Regions from separate parts of the Kitasatospora sp. NPDC093102 genome, predicted to be linked through region 1. Evidence: riboswitches for the same ligand, from Rfam matches in the RefSeq annotation. Region 1 holds a riboswitch; the other holds the start of a gene.
The links. Region 1 has a riboswitch for thiamine pyrophosphate ahead of AB0O11_RS00130 (cytosine permease). Riboswitches for the same ligand answer to the same signal wherever they lie in the genome.
Positions count from the first base shown of each region.

Region 2: another riboswitch for thiamine pyrophosphate. It lies ahead of thiO (glycine oxidase ThiO); the one in region 1 lies ahead of AB0O11_RS00130 (cytosine permease).

Region 1 covers NZ_JBFBFA010000001.1:25,475-32,688, reverse strand. The annotation lists gene AB0O11_RS00145 (MerR family transcriptional regulator) at 1-585, opposite strand, end outside; tRNA gene AB0O11_RS00140 (tRNA-Ser) at 748-835, opposite strand; gene AB0O11_RS00135 (trypsin-like peptidase domain-containing protein) at 899-2,659, opposite strand; TPP riboswitch at 2,878-3,022, shown strand; gene AB0O11_RS00130 (cytosine permease) at 3,015-4,403, shown strand; gene AB0O11_RS00125 (glycerophosphodiester phosphodiesterase family protein) at 4,492-5,316, shown strand; gene AB0O11_RS00120 (ATP-binding protein) at 5,557-6,153, shown strand; gene AB0O11_RS00115 (DUF5926 family protein) at 6,223-7,206, shown strand.
Region 2 covers NZ_JBFBFA010000002.1:338,883-346,096, forward strand. The annotation lists gene AB0O11_RS04880 (sulfite oxidase-like oxidoreductase) at 1-16, shown strand, start outside; gene pknB (Stk1 family PASTA domain-containing Ser/Thr kinase) at 49-1,827, opposite strand; gene AB0O11_RS04890 (thiazole synthase) at 1,974-2,792, opposite strand; gene thiS (sulfur carrier protein ThiS) at 2,796-3,020, opposite strand; gene thiO (glycine oxidase ThiO) at 3,017-4,192, opposite strand; TPP riboswitch at 4,196-4,308, opposite strand; gene AB0O11_RS04905 (FAD-dependent oxidoreductase) at 4,464-5,669, shown strand; gene AB0O11_RS04910 (Rv2175c family DNA-binding protein) at 5,712-6,077, shown strand; gene thiE (thiamine phosphate synthase) at 6,077-6,724, shown strand; gene AB0O11_RS04920 (polyprenyl synthetase family protein) at 6,768-7,214, opposite strand, start outside.

The DNA.
Region 1 (7,214 bases):
GCCGACCGGGACGGCGACCAGGACCAGCACCGAGCCGTTGCCCTCCGGCGCGTCCTGGTAGCGGGCGACGGACGGGCCGGTCGCCTCGATCCCGGCCCCGGCCAGCCGCCGGCACAGCTCGGCGAACAGCGGCCCGATCACCGGTCCGATGTCCTCCGGCTCGTAACTCTGGGCCACACCGGCCAGTTGGGCCACCCGGACGGACGGCACCTGCTTCACCACGACATCGTGCGTGGACATGGTCCCCTCGCTCTCGATCGTCCGGAGCCTCGCCTCCACCCGGGCCATCCGCAGCTCGTCGGCCGCGATCGCCGCGGCGAGCTGGGCCCGCCGCAACCGCAGCATCCCGCGCAGTTCGGCCGCGTCCACCTGCTCGTCCAGGACGGCGCGCACCTGCTGCAACGTGAAGCCGAGCTCCTTGAGCGCGATCACCCGGTTGAGCCGGGCGAGTTGGGACGCCTCGTAGAAGCGGTACCCGCTGACCGGGTCCACCCGGGCGGGCCGCAGCAGCCCGATCGCGTCGTAGTGGCGCAGCATCCGCACCGACACCCGGCCGTGGCTGGCGAAGTCTCCGATGTTCAACATGATGCGACCACTCCACCCCCTGCCACCGTGTCAGGGTCAATCCGGCCGCCCGCATCCGTTCCCCGGCCGCTCCGCAGCCGGCGCCGCGGCCGCCGGGGAAGCACCGAGGGCGGGTGCCGAGTGGTCTCGGCACCCGCCCTGAGCAGGTGGTTCTCCTACCGGCGGAGAGCGTGGGATTCGAACCCACGGTGACGGGTCACGCCACGACAGTTTTCAAGACTGTTCCCTTAGGCCGCTCGGGCAGCTCTCCAGGCGGAGGTCAGCCTAACGGGTCCGGCGGGGTTCGGCGCACACCTTTCGGCGCGGGCGGGGGTCACTGGTCGCCCTCGCGCTGGCCGAGGGTGACCTTGGTGTTGAAGGTCTGGCCGTTGCGGGTGTACTCGACGTCGACGGTCTCACCGGGCTTGTGCGTCCAGATCCGGCTGACCAGGGCGGGGCCGTTGTCGATCGGGACGCCGCCGAGCTTGGTGATGACGTCGCCCGGCTTGAGGCCGGCCTTGTCGGCCGCACCGCCGGGGGTGACGGCGGGCTGGCCCTGGATGTCCTTGGTCTGGATCTGCGCGCCGTCGCCCTTGTAGTCGTCGTTGCGCAGCACGTCGAGCTTGGCGTAGACCGGCTTGCCGGTCTTGATCAGGGTGTCCGCGACCCACTTGGCCTGGTTGATCGGGATGGCGAAGCCCAGGCCGATGCTGCCGGCCCGGCCGTTGGCGGAAGCGTTGGACTGGATCGCCGAGTTGATGCCGATCACCGCGCCGCCGGAGTCGAGCAGCGGGCCGCCGGAGTTGCCGGGGTTGATCGAGGCGTCGGTCTGGAGGGCGTTCATGTACGAGGCCTGCGAGCCGGTCTCGTCGCCGGAGGCCACCGGGCGGTCCTTGGCGCTGATGATGCCGCTGGTGACGGTGGACTCCAGGCCGTACGGCGCACCGATCGCGATGGTGGCGTCGCCGACGTTGACCTTGTCGGAGTCGGCCAGCGGCAGCGGGGCCAGCTTGCTCTTGGGCGGGTTGTCGATCTTGACCACGGCGACGTCGTAACCCTCGGCGTGGCCCAGCACCGAGGCGCTGTAGGAGGTGCCGTCGGCGAACTTGACGGTCAGTTTGCCGCCGTTGAGGGTCGGCGCCACCACGTGGTTGTTGGTGAGGATGTGGCCCTCGGTGTCGAAGACGAAGCCGGTGCCGGTGCCCGACTCGCCGTTGCCCTGCGCCTTGATGGTGACGACGCTGGGCAGCGCCTTCTGCGCGATGGCGGCGATCGAGCCGGGGGCGGGCTCGTTCTTCTGGGTGTCGCTGGCCTGGACGGTGGTGCTGCGGTGGTCGTTCGGGGAGCTGCTGCTGTCGGCGCGGTTGGCGACGGTCACGCCGAGCGTGCCGCCGGCCACACCGGCGACCAGCGCGACGGCCGCGATCAGGGCGACCAGGCCGCCGCGCTTCTTGCGCACGCCGGGGCCGGCCGGACCGCCGGGGTAGTCCACCGGGTAGCCGAGCGGGCCCGCCGGGCCGCCGGGGTGGCCCGCGCCGCCGGAGGTGGAGTCGTGGGTGGGGCCCCAGCCACCGAGCGGCTGGCCGGCCCCGAAGGGGTGGTGGCCGTGCGCGGCGGGGGCGGCGGGAACAGCCGGAGCGGCGCCGTACCCCTCGTGCGCGCCGGCGGCGGGGACGCCGTGGGTCGGGGTGGCGTACGGGTTGCCGGCCGGCGGCAGGGCCGGGGCGGCCGGGGCCTGCGGGGCGGGCGGCAGGACGGGCGGCGGCGCGTCGATGTAGCCGGTGGCCGGGTCGACGGCAGGCTCCGCGGCGGCGGGCGCCACGGGCGCGGCGGGGGCCTCCGGTGCGGGCACCTTGGTGAAGGCGACGGTCGGCTTGTGCCCGCCCTCGGCCGCAGTGGCGTCGACCGGGCCCTGCGCGGCCTCGACGGTGCCGGTCTCGACGGCAGCGGCCTCCGGCTCGGGCACCCGCCGGAAGGCCATCGTCGGCTGGTGCCCGCCCTGAGCGGGGCCCTCGGAAGCGGACTCGGCCACTCCCTGGCCGGCGGGCTGCTCCCCCTGCGGCCCGGTGGGCCCAACCTCGCGCTCGGTGCTCACGGACGACCTCCATAGCTGGCAGAACCAAGGACCATAGTTTTTCGCACTGTCGATTCGATTGCCGTAAGGACCCCTCTGAAGAACTCATAAGAATCCTTAGCCGGCACCGACGCCGGTACCGACGGCCGAGGCTCCCCTCCCCCGCCGGACGTCCCGCGATGGACCGCGACTCCCTCGGCCTTGGGCGTTCGCCCCCGTGCCGGTTAGCCTGTCGCTCCAAACTGACACGCGGGAGCTTGGACCCACCAGGCTGAGAGTGCGCATGTCGACCGTACGCCACACCAGTGGCGGACGTTCGAGGGGGCGCTGACCGCCGGAACCTGTCCGGGTAATGCCGGCGTAGGGAGTATCGGCCATGCCGCCTGCTTCGCCATCCTCTTCTTCGGGCGCGAACGCCCCCTCTTCGAGTGCGACCGCCGTCCTGGAGCGCCCCGAGGCCCCCCTGGTCCTGGACACCGAGCCGCCGCGCACGCTGCGCTTCCGGGACCACTTCGCGCTCTGGATGAACCTGGGTGTCAGCCTGATCGGCTTCTCCACCGCCGCCACCGTGCTCGGCGCCCCCGGCAGTGAGCTGTCGCTGGCCGCCGCGGTGACCGCGATCGCGATCGGTACGGCGGTCGGCACCGCGATGCTCGGCGTGGCCGCACTGATCGGCGCCCGCACCGGCGCCCCCGCGATGGCGAACCTGCGCGGGCTGTTCGGCACCCGGCTGTCCTACCTGCCGACGGTGCTGAACATCGTGCAGTGCATCGGCTGGGGCGTGTTCGAGCTGCTGACCATCTCGGCGGGCGCGCAGACCGTCGCGCACACCACCGGCTACCGCTGGCTGTTCGTCCTGCTCGCCGGCGCGCTGACCACCGCGCTGACCATCTGGCCGCTGGGCTCGATCGCGGTGCTGCGCCGCTTCGTGGCCGGGGCGGTCGCGGTGGCGATGGTGTACTTCACCGTCCAGCTGGGCCGCCAGGGCGTGCCGGACCCGGGCGCGGGCAACTGGCACGGCTTCCTGGGCGCCACCGACGCGATGATCGCGGTGTCGGTCTCCTTCGTCCCGCTGGCCGCCGACTACACCCGGCACTCGCGCACCCCGCGCTCGGCGTTCTGGGGCAGCTTCTCCGGCTACACGATCGCCCAGGTCTGGTGCTACGTGCTCGGCCTGATGGCACTGCTGCAGTCGGACGGCGACCCGAACCGGATCTTCGACTCCTTCCTCGGGGTCTGGGCGGGCTGGCTGTTCCTGCTGGTGCTGGTGCTGCGCGAGACCGACCAGTCCTTCGCCAACGTGTACTCGACCGCGATGTCGGTGCAGAACCTGCTGCCGAAGGTGGACCGCAGGGTGCTCTCCGGCGCGATCGGCGCGCTGACCACCGTGCTGGCGCTGCAGATCGACGAGTTCACCGACACCTACTACGGCTTCCTCGGCCTGATCGGCTCGGTGTTCGTGCCGCTGCTGGCGGTGCTCGCGGTGGACTACTTCCTCGGCGCCGGCCGGCACGGCTGGAACCTCTCCGCCGACGCACCGTCCCGCTGGCCGATGCTGCTGCCGTGGGCGCTGGGCTTCGCGGTCTACCAGTTCATCGCGCCGACCAAGGTGGCCGGCTGGTGGACGGACTTCTGGACCTCCGCCCAGGAGGCGCTGCACTTCACCCCGCAGGAGTGGACCTCCGCCTCGCTGTTCGCCTTCCTGGTGCCCGCCCTGGCCACCTGGGCGCTCACCCCGCTCGGCCGCCGCGCCGGCCGCCGCTGAGGAAGCCGGGGAAGCGCGGGCGCAGACGGCCCCACGGGTTGAGGCCGTCTTTGTCCGCGCTTCACTTCCGCCGCCTATCGTTGGCCCTGTGACCAGCCCAGACCTGTCCTCGACGACGGCGCGCACCGTGCCCTCCGTCCAGGTGATCGCCCACCGCGGTTCCTCCCACGCCCTGCCCGAGCACACCCTCGCGGCCTACCGGCGCGCGCTCGACGAGGGCGCGGACGCGCTGGAGTGCGACGTCCGGGTCACCGCCGACGGCGCGCTGGTCTGCGTGCACGACCGCCGGATCGGCCGGGTCTCCGACGGCCGCGGCACCGTCTCGGCCATGACCCTCGCCGAGCTGGAGGCGTACGACTTCGGCGCCTGGAAGACCGGCCGTCCCAGCACCGACCCGGAGCTGCGCGGAGTGCTGCGGCTGGAGCGGCTGCTGGAGCTGGTGGTGGAGTGCGGCCGCCCGGTGGACCTGGCGATCGAGACCAAGCACCCGGTGCGCTTCCGGGGCCGGGTGGAGGCCGAGCTGCTGCGGACGCTGGAGCGGTTCGAGATCGGCGCGACCCGGGAGGGCGACCGCCCGTCCGCCCGGATCATGAGCTTCTCCTCGCTCGCGCTGAACCGGGTGGCCGCCGCCGCGCCGGAGTACCGGCAGGTCTTCCTGTTCGAGCGGACCCTGCCGCTGCTCGGCCGCCTGCGCGCCGGCTCGCCGCTGCCGGGCGGGGCGCGGATCGCCGGCCCGGGCATCGAGCTGGTGCGGGCCCGCCCGCAGCTGGTGACCCGGCTGCGCGAGCTGGGTCACGAGGTGCACGTGTGGACGGTGGACGAGCCGGCCGACGTCGAGCTCTGCCTGGAGCTCGGAGTGTCGGCGATCATCACCAACCGGCCCGCGGAGGTGCTGGCGCAGCTCGGACGGTGATCCGCCGACGCACCGAAGGCCATACCGTCCGATCCGATCACGCTGGTCGGCAGTCAAACCTTCCTTGCACGAAATTGCCGGAATTCTTGCATCCGGGCGACAGAGGGTGAGCACGGAATGACCTGATGTCCACCCTCGGTCGCCGCACTCGAAATGGGCTCGCGGGATCGTCCGGTGCTCGTTTCCGACGCATTACCAAGGGGCATCTCTCCCTCGGCATACGCTGAAGGAGGTCCGGGGGTGGCGTTGATGGTGGCGCGTACTGTGCCCACAGGAGTTGGGCCGACCTCATCGACCATGGCAGTGCCGCACGGCCCAGCGAGTGTCGGGGTCGCACGGCGCCGACTGCGTCGAGATCTGGGTGACCGGCAGATACCGGAACCGGTCATCGATGATGCTGTTCTGATCCTTTCCGAGCTGTTGAGCAATGCCTGTCGGTACGCCCGTCCGCTCGGCCCGCTGCCGGCGCTGGGCCGCAGCGCCCGGGCCGAGGTGCTCGGGCAGGTGCTGGTCGGCCTCCCGTCCGGGGCGCACTCCGCGCAGGGCCGGGAGTCCGCCGAGGGCTCGGACGAACCGCACGGCGGGGTGCTGATCCGCTGGCAGATGCACGCCGACGGGGTGCTCACCCTGGAGGTCACGGACGGCGGGGCGGCCACCCGGCCGCTGCCCGCGAGTCCCTCGCTGACCTCCCGCGGCGGCCGCGGCCTGAGCATCGTGGACCAGCTGGCCAGCGACTGGGGCGTGCGCGACGCCCCGGGCGAGGTCACGGTCTGGGCGGCGCTGCCCGCCCGGGCCCGGCACGCCCGGCACACCGGGGGCGATGCCCGTAGCGCGTGAGCCGGGCCCGGGGAATGTGTCGTTAGGCTTCCCGGAACACAGAACCACCGTTCCCGGGAGAGCCGCAGCATGGGCAAGAAGGCCGCCAAGAAGGCGCCGCAGCGCCAGTCCACCACCGCCGTCACGGGCGAGATCCCCGTGGTCGGGGCCCGCGAGGACTGCCCCTGCGGCTCGGGCCGCCGGTACAAGGCGTGTCACGGTCGGGAGGCCTCGCACGCGGTGCAGGAGCTGGTGCACCGCCCGTTCGAGGGCCTGCCGGGCGAGGCCGACTGGGTGGCGCTGCGCGAGCTGGTGCCCGCTGCCACGGTGCCGCTGACGCTGGCCGCCGAGGTGGCCGAGGGCGCGACCGGCGACGTCCCGTCGGTGACCCTGGCCACCGTGCTGCCGCTGGCCTGGCCGGCCCTGCGCCGCCAGGACGGCTCGATCCTGCTCGGTCTGCAGACCCAGTCCTCCTCCGGCGACCTCAGCCGCGACCTCGCGGACGCCCTGGAGCTGGCCCTGGCCACCGAGCCGGGCAGCCCGGTGCCGGCCCGCCGGACCGTCCCGGGCGGGCGCCGCCTGCAGGACCTGCTGGACACCACCGCCGCGTTCACGCCCACCGTGCACACCGGCTTCGAGTTCTGGCTGGAGGACGCCGAGTCCGCCACCGGCGAGGTCGCCGCCTCCCTGGAGCGCGCCAACGCCTCGGCCATCCCGACCGAGAAGCTCGCCGGCGTGGACTCCGCCTACTGGTGCGGCACCCCGGACAAGAACCACCTGCGCTGGGTGATGACCGTGCCCGAGGAGCAGCTGCTGGACGCACTGGCCCGGCTGAACGCGGCCGGCGAGGCCTCGCTCGGCGCGGACACCCGTCTGGTCGGCTCCTTCCGCGCGCACGGCCTGACCGTCCCGGTGTGGGACCTCCCGCTCGCGATGTCCGCCGCCGACTGCGAGAAGCCGGCCGCCGAGTTCGCCGAGCGGCTCGCCGCCGTGCTCGCCGACGCGACCCCGCTGACCGCCGAGGAGCGGCGTGCCCGTGCGAACCTGGTGAACCGTCAGGTCACCTTGAACTAAAGCGCACC
Region 2 (7,214 bases), on a different contig from region 1:
CGGGCCGCTGCGCTGATCCCGGCCGAAGGGCCGAAAGGCTGGAACGGGCTAGAACAGCGAGAACTTGACCGTCACCACGCTGCGCTGCGGGCGCCGCTCGCCCGCCGCCGGGCTCTGGCCGGACGACGTGACCGCGCCGAACACGTCCCAGCCGGAGGTCTGCATGGTGAAGCCCGCCGCCTGGAGCGCCTTCTGCGCCTCGTCCTTGCTCATCCCGGTGACGTCCGGGACCGGCACCATGCCCTTGCTGACCACCAGCGAGACCGCGGAGTTCTCCTGCAGCAGCTGTCCGGCCGCCGGCAAGCTGCTGATCACCGATCCCTCGGACACGGTGTCGTTGTAGGTCTCGGTCACGGTGCCCCTGGTCAGCTGGGCTCCGGTCAGGGCGGCGGCGGCGTCGGCGGCGCTCCTGCCGGCGAGGTCCGGCACCGCGATCCGCTTGGGGCCCTTGGAGACGGTGACGGTGACGCTGTCGCTCTTGCGGGTGCGCGCGCCCACCCCGGGCTCGGTGGAGATCACCTCTCCGGACGGGACGGACTCGCTGAACACCTCGACGAACCTCCCGTGCAGGCCCCCCTTGTCCAGGACCCGCTGCGCCTCGGCCCGGTCCTTGCCGAGCACGCCCGGCACCGAGCCGTACAGCCCCTCGGAGATCCCGTAGGTGGCGCCGCCGACCGCCAGTACCAGGGCGGTCAGCGCGGCCGTCCAGATCAGCGGCTTGCGGGGGAGACGGCGCAGCAGGCCCGGCCGGCGCAGGTGCACCGGGGTCGGCTCGTCGTACGGGCGCGGCTCGGCGAGCAGCTCGTCCATCAGCTCCGGCGGCATGTCCAGCACGCTGGTGCGCTCCGTCGGCGGGGCGTCGGCGGGCCGTGGCAGCGGCTGGATCACCGAGGTCGGCTCGCTGGTCGGGTAGCGCGGGCTGGGCCGGGTGGAGGCCGGCGGTTCGGCGTCCAGCTCGGCCGGGGTGAGGGTGCGGCGGACCCGCTGGAGGGCGGCGAGCAGCTCGACCGCGTCGTACGGGCGGGCGTCGGCGGACCGGGCACAGGCGCCGGCCACGATCGCGTCCAGCCCGGGGCCGACGGCGGGGGCGACCAGCGAGGGGGCCGGGACGTCCTCGTGCAGGTGCTTGTACATGACCTGGACGGGGTTGTCGCCGGTGTGGGGGCGGCGGCCGGTGAGCATCTCGTACAGCAGGATGCCGGCCGCGTAGACGTCCACCCGCTGGTCGGTGGGGGCGTCGGGGAGGATCTGCTCGGGGGCCAGGTAGGAGACGGTGCCCATGACCGTGCCGCCGGTGGCGGTGGTGGTCGAGGTGGGCGCGCCGTCGGCGGCGCCGAGCACCCGGACCAGGCCGAAGTCGGCGACCTTGACCAGACCGCCCTCGGTGATCAGCACGTTCTCGGGCTTGACGTCGCGGTGGACCAGCCCGGCCCGGTGGGCGGCGCCGAGCGCGGCCAGCACCGGCTCCAGCACGTCCAGCGCGGCCCGGACGGAGAGCGCGCCGCGGTCGCGCAGCAGGTCGCGCAGGGTGCGGCCGGGCACGTACTCCATGGCGAGGAAGACGTGGCCGCGGTCCGCACCCTGGTCGAAGACGTTGACCACGTTGGGGTGGGTGAGCTTGGCGACCGCCTTGGCCTCGCGGATGAAGCGGGCGGTGAAGCCCTCGTCGCCGGCCAGCGCGGGGTGCATCACCTTGAGCGCGACCACCCGGTCCAGACGGGTGTCGGTGCCCTTGTAGACGGTGGACATCCCGCCGGTCGCGATGCGCTGCTCGACCCGGTACCGGTTGTCGAGCAGGGTACCGATCAGGGGGTCGTGCAGTGCCATGTCCACCCGGGCGAGTCTAGTGCCGCCGCGGGTGGCCGGACCCGGAGGACGCCGCCTCGGGCCCGGCTGTGCCCGGCTTGTGACACGCCGCCTGTGCCACGGGGCACAGGCGGCGCGGGGCTCGTGACACGGGCCCACCGGCTCGGTCAGAACGCGGGGCGCTCGCGGGTGTCCAGGTCGGCCCGGCCGGCCATCGCGGAGGAGGCCTCGGCGTGGAAGCGGCGCGGGATGCGGCCGGCCCGGTGCGCGAGCCGGCCCGCCTCGGCGGCGTGCCGCATCGCCTCGGCCATCAGCACCGGGTCCTGAGCCCGGGTCACCGCGGAGGCGAGCATCACCGCGGCGCAGCCCAGCTCCATCGCCAGCGCCACGTCGGAGGCGGTGCCGGCGCCCGCGTCCAGGATCACCGGGACGCCCGCGCCCTCCACGATCAGCTGGAAGTTGTGCGGGTTGCGGATGCCCAGGCCCGAACCGATCGGCGAGCCCAGCGGCATGATGGCCGCGCAGCCGACGTCCTCCAGCTTGCGGGCCAGCACCGGGTCGTCGTTGGTGTAGGGCAGGACGGTGAAGCCGTCGTCGACCAGCGTCTCGGCGGCGTCCAGCAGCTCGATCGGGTCGGGCAGCAGGGTGCGCTCGTCGGCGATCACCTCCAGCTTGACCCAGTCGGTGCCGAGCGCCTCGCGGGCCAGCCGGGCGGTCAGCACGGCCTCGCCGGCGGTGAAGCAGCCGGCCGTGTTGGGCAGCACCCGGATGCCGTTGCGGGTCAGCACGTCCAGGACGGAGCCCTGGGTGGAGGCGTCGACCCGGCGCATGGCCACCGTGGTCAGCTCGGTGCCGGAGGCGAGCAGCGCGCGCTCCAGGACCTCCAGGCTGGGCGCGCCGCCGGTGCCCATGATGAGCCGGGAGGAGAAGGTCGTCCCGGCGATCGTGAGGCTGTCCTTGTCGTCGGAGAGACGGGCATCGGCCATGGCTCAGCCTCCCTGGACGGCGGTGAGGATCTCGACCCGGTCGCCGGTGCTCAGCGGCGTCTCGGACCACGAACTGCGGGGCACCACGGCCTCGTTGAGGGCGGCGGCGACGCCGGTGTTGGCCTTGCTGACGGAGGCCACCACCTCGGCGAGGGTGGTCGTGGCGGGCGCCCGGCGGGGCTCGCCGTTGACGGTCAGGGCGATCTCGTTCAGGGCGGTCTCGGTCATGCGGAGGCCTTCGTGGTGGAGTGGTCGGGGGAGAACCGGGCGGGTGTGAACGGCCTTGCGAGATCCGGGACTTCACCCGTGGCCAGGTACTCGGCGACCAGGTCGGCGGTCACCGGGGTGAGCAGCACGCCGTTGCGGTAGTGGCCGGTGGCGGCGACCAGCCCGGGCAGTGAAGTCGGGCCCAGCAGCGGGGCGTTGTCCGGCGAGCCGGGCCGCAGCCCGGCCGAGGTCTCCGCCAGCGGGAGTTCGGTGATCCCCGGGACCAACTCGTGGGCGTCGCGCAGGAGTTCGTACACCCCGCCGGCGGTGACGGTGGTGTCGTAGCCCTGTTCCTCGGTGGTCGCGCCGACCACCAGCTCGCCGTTCTCGCGCGGCACCAGGTACAGGTGCCGGCCGCGGACGACGGCGCGGACGTTGCGGGAGAGGAACGGCCGGTAGGCGTCCGGGACCCGGAGGCGGAGCACCTGCCCCTTCACCGGGCGGATCGCGGGCAGCGTCCCCTCGGGCAGGCCGGGCAACCGGTGGCTGTGCGGGCCGGCCGCGAGGACGACCTGCTCGGCGGTCACGGTCTCGTGGGTGCTCAGCCGGGCGCCGGTCGCGCGGCCGTTCTCGACCAGCAGCTCGACGGCCTCGGCCCGGTGGAGCAGGACCCCGGCGCGTTCGCAGGCGAAGACCAGGGCGTCGAGCAGCCGGCGGCCGTCCACCTGGTGGTCCTCGGCCACGTGCAGTCCGCCGCGCACGCCGGGGGCGAGCATCGGCTCCAGCTTGCGGGCCTCCCGGCCGGTCAGCCAGGTCGAGTCCAGGCCGAGCCGCTGGTGGAAGGCGTGCAGTTCGCGCAGTTCCTCGCGGTCGTCGGAGTCCAGCGCCACGGCGACGGTGCCGCACCGGCGGTAGCCGGTGTCCAGGCCGCCGCTCGCCTCGGTGAGCTCGGCGGCGAAGGCCGCGTACCGCTCGTTCGAGGCCATGCCGAGACGCAGCAGCGGCTCCTCGCCGTACTGGAGCTCGGTGACCGGGGCGAGCATTCCGGCCGCGACCCGGGCCGCGCCGCCACCGGGGGAGGGGTCGACCACGATCACGTTCCGCAGCCCGCGCTGGGCGGCGCGCCAGGCGACGGCGAGGCCGATGACGCCCCCGCCGATCACCAGCACGTCCGCGCGGGCGCCTGATGGCAAGCGTGACAAAGCTGCTCTTCTCCCTTCGCCGGTATGACCCGGATCAGGTTCGGACGGTCGCAGGCCGTGCCAGCCCGCCTCTCAGCCCGGTACGCCGGGCTCCCGTGTGGTGCCCCCACCTTAACGCCGGGGGTCGGCCCGGCCGAAGGCCCGTACGCAGGGTGGACCAGGGGGGATGGAGACGACCCGCGCCCGTCTCCGCGCTCCGTGTGGCCGGAGGGCCGGTACGACGGGAGGACGGCCCGCAGCTGCCGGCCGGCCGCTGAGTACAGTGACGGGCGTGGCAGAGCTGAGCGGAACGGATCAGGTGGTCGTCGTCGGAGCCGGGCTGGCCGGGGCGCAGGCCGCCCTCAAGCTGCGGCAGGGAGGCTGGCAGGGGCGGATCGCGCTGGTCGGTGAGGAGCCGCACGCGCCGTACGACCGGCCGCCGCTCTCCAAGGACGTGCTGCTCGGCAAGGCCGACTCCACCGCCCTGGACATCGACTACGGGCAGCTCGGCATCGAACTGTTCACCGGCCGCCGGGCCACCGGCCTCACCCCCGGCGTGCTGCACACCGACGGCGGCGACCTCCCGTACGGCTCGCTGGTGATCGCCACCGGCGCCGTCCCGCGCGCCCTGCCCGGCGCCGAGCGGGCGCACCTGCTGCACACCCTGGACGACGCCCTGGCGCTGCGCGCGCTGCTGCGCCCCGGGCTGCGGCTGGTGCTGGTCGGCGCGGGCTGGATCGGTGCCGAGGTGTCCGGCGCGGCCCGCGCGGCGGGCTGCGAGGTGACCGTGGTCGAGGCCGGCCCGGCGCCGCTGCCCGGCGCGCTGCCGACGGAGATCGGTTCGGCGATGGCCGCCTGGTACGCCGAGGCCGGGGTCGACCTGCGCTGCGGGGTCGGTGTGGCCGCCGTCGAGCCCGGCACGGTGCTGCTGGCGGACGGCTCGCACCTGCCCGCCGACGAGGTCGTGGTCGGTATCGGGGCGCGTCCCGCGACCGGCTGGCTGGCCGGCTCCGGGATCGAGCTGGACGCGACCGGTGCCGTCGTGGTGGACGGGCGGCTGCGCACCTCGGCGCCCGGTGTCTACGCGGCCGGCGACTGCGTCAGCTACCCCTCGGCCCGGGCCGGCGCCCGGCTGGCCGTCCAGCACTGGGACCACGCCCTGCAGTCCGGCGAGGCGGTGGCCGCCGCCGTCCTGGGCGCGGACGCGCCGGCCTACGACCCGGTGCCGTACTTCTGGTCCGAGCAGTTCGGGCGGATGGTCCAGTACGCCGGCCGGCACGCCGAGGGCGACGAGCTGCTCTGGCGCGGCGGCCCGCAGGATGCCGACTGGTCGGTGCTCTGGCTGCGCGACGGCGTGCCGAGCGCGCTGCTGACCGTGGACCGGCCGCGCGACCTCGCCCAGGGACGGAAGCTGATCGAGCGCGGCACCGCGCTGGACCCGGCCCGCGCGGCCGACCCTGCGGTGCCGCTGAAGGCGGCCACGGCGTAGGGCCGTGTGCGCGGTGGGCCGTCGAGGTGGCAGTCTGGTGCCGTGAGTGAGATCGATGCCAAGACTGAAGCCCTGGTCCCCGAGTGGCTGTACCTGCCCGACATCTCCGAGCGGTGGGGTGTGCTGGTCACGGAGGTCCGCAACATGGTCAAGAAGGGTGACCTGATCGCGGTCCGCCGCGGCCCCAACAAGTCCTTGCAGGTGCCGGCCGCCTTCATCGACGAGACCGGCCCGGTCAAGCACCTGGTCGGCCTGCTGACCGTGCTGCGGGACAGCGGCTTCTCCGACGACGAGATCATCGGATGGATGTTCACGGAGGACGAGTCGCTGCCCGGCACCCCGGTGCAGGCGCTGTGGGAGAACCGGGCGACCGAGGTCAAGCGCCGCGCCCAGGCCATGGCGCTGTGATGACGGACCTGCGCGCCAGGCTCGCCGACGCCCGGCTGTACCTGTGCACCGACGCCCGCCGCGAGCAGGGTGACCTCGCCGAGTTCCTGGACGCGGCGCTGGCGGGCGGGGTGGACATCGTCCAGCTGCGTGACAAGGGCCTGGAGGCCAGGCAGGAACTGGAGGCCCTGGAGGTCTTCGCCGACGCCTGTCGCCGGCACGGCAAGCTGCTGGCCGTCAACGACCGCGCCGACGTCGCCCACGCGGCCCGGCCGGACGTGCTGCACCTCGGCCAGGACGACCTGCCGGTGCCGGCCGCCCGGGCGATCCTCGGCGAGGACGTGCTGATCGGCCGCTCCTGCCACGCCGAGTCCGAGGTGGACGCGGCGATCGCCGAGCCGGGGGTGGACTACTTCTGCACCGGCCCGGTCTGGCCGACCCCGACCAAGCCGGGCCGCCCGGCCCCGGGCCTCGGCCTGGTCTCGTACGCGGCGAAGCAGGCCACCGACCGGCCGTGGTTCGCGATCGGCGGGATCGACCTCGGCAACCTGGACGAGGTGCTGGCCGCGGGTGCCCGCCGGATCGTCGTGGTGCGGGCCGTCACCGCCGCGGCGGACCCGCGGGCGGCCGCCGCCGAGCTGTCCCGCCGGGTGCGCGCCGCGCTCTGACCGGCCCGGATCCGCGGGCCCGGCTCAAGGCCGTCGCCGTCCGTCAGTACTTGCGGACGGTGGCGGCCTCGGCCAGTGCCAGCAGCACCGCACGGGCCTGCTCGTCGGCGAGCGGCGCCGCCTCCAGCGCGGCCAGCGACTGCCGCATCAGCTCCTCGATCCGGCGCTCCACCAGCTCGGGCGCGCCGCTGCGGGCGACCAGCTCGCGCAGCTCGGCGACCTCCGGGGCCGCCAGGTCCGGGGCGCCGAGCCGCTCGTCCAGGTACCGGGCGTCGGCGGCCGACAGGCCACGCATCGCGTGCGCGACCAGCAGGGTGCGCTTGCCCTCGCGCAGGTCGTCCCCGGCTGGCTTGCCGGTGACGGCCGGGTCCCCGAAGACGCCGAGCAGGTCGTCGCGCAGCTGGAAGGCCTCGCCCAGCGGCAGCCCGAACGCCCCGTACGCCTCGACCAGCTCCGGCCCGGCGCCGGCCAGCAGCGCTCCCACCTGGAG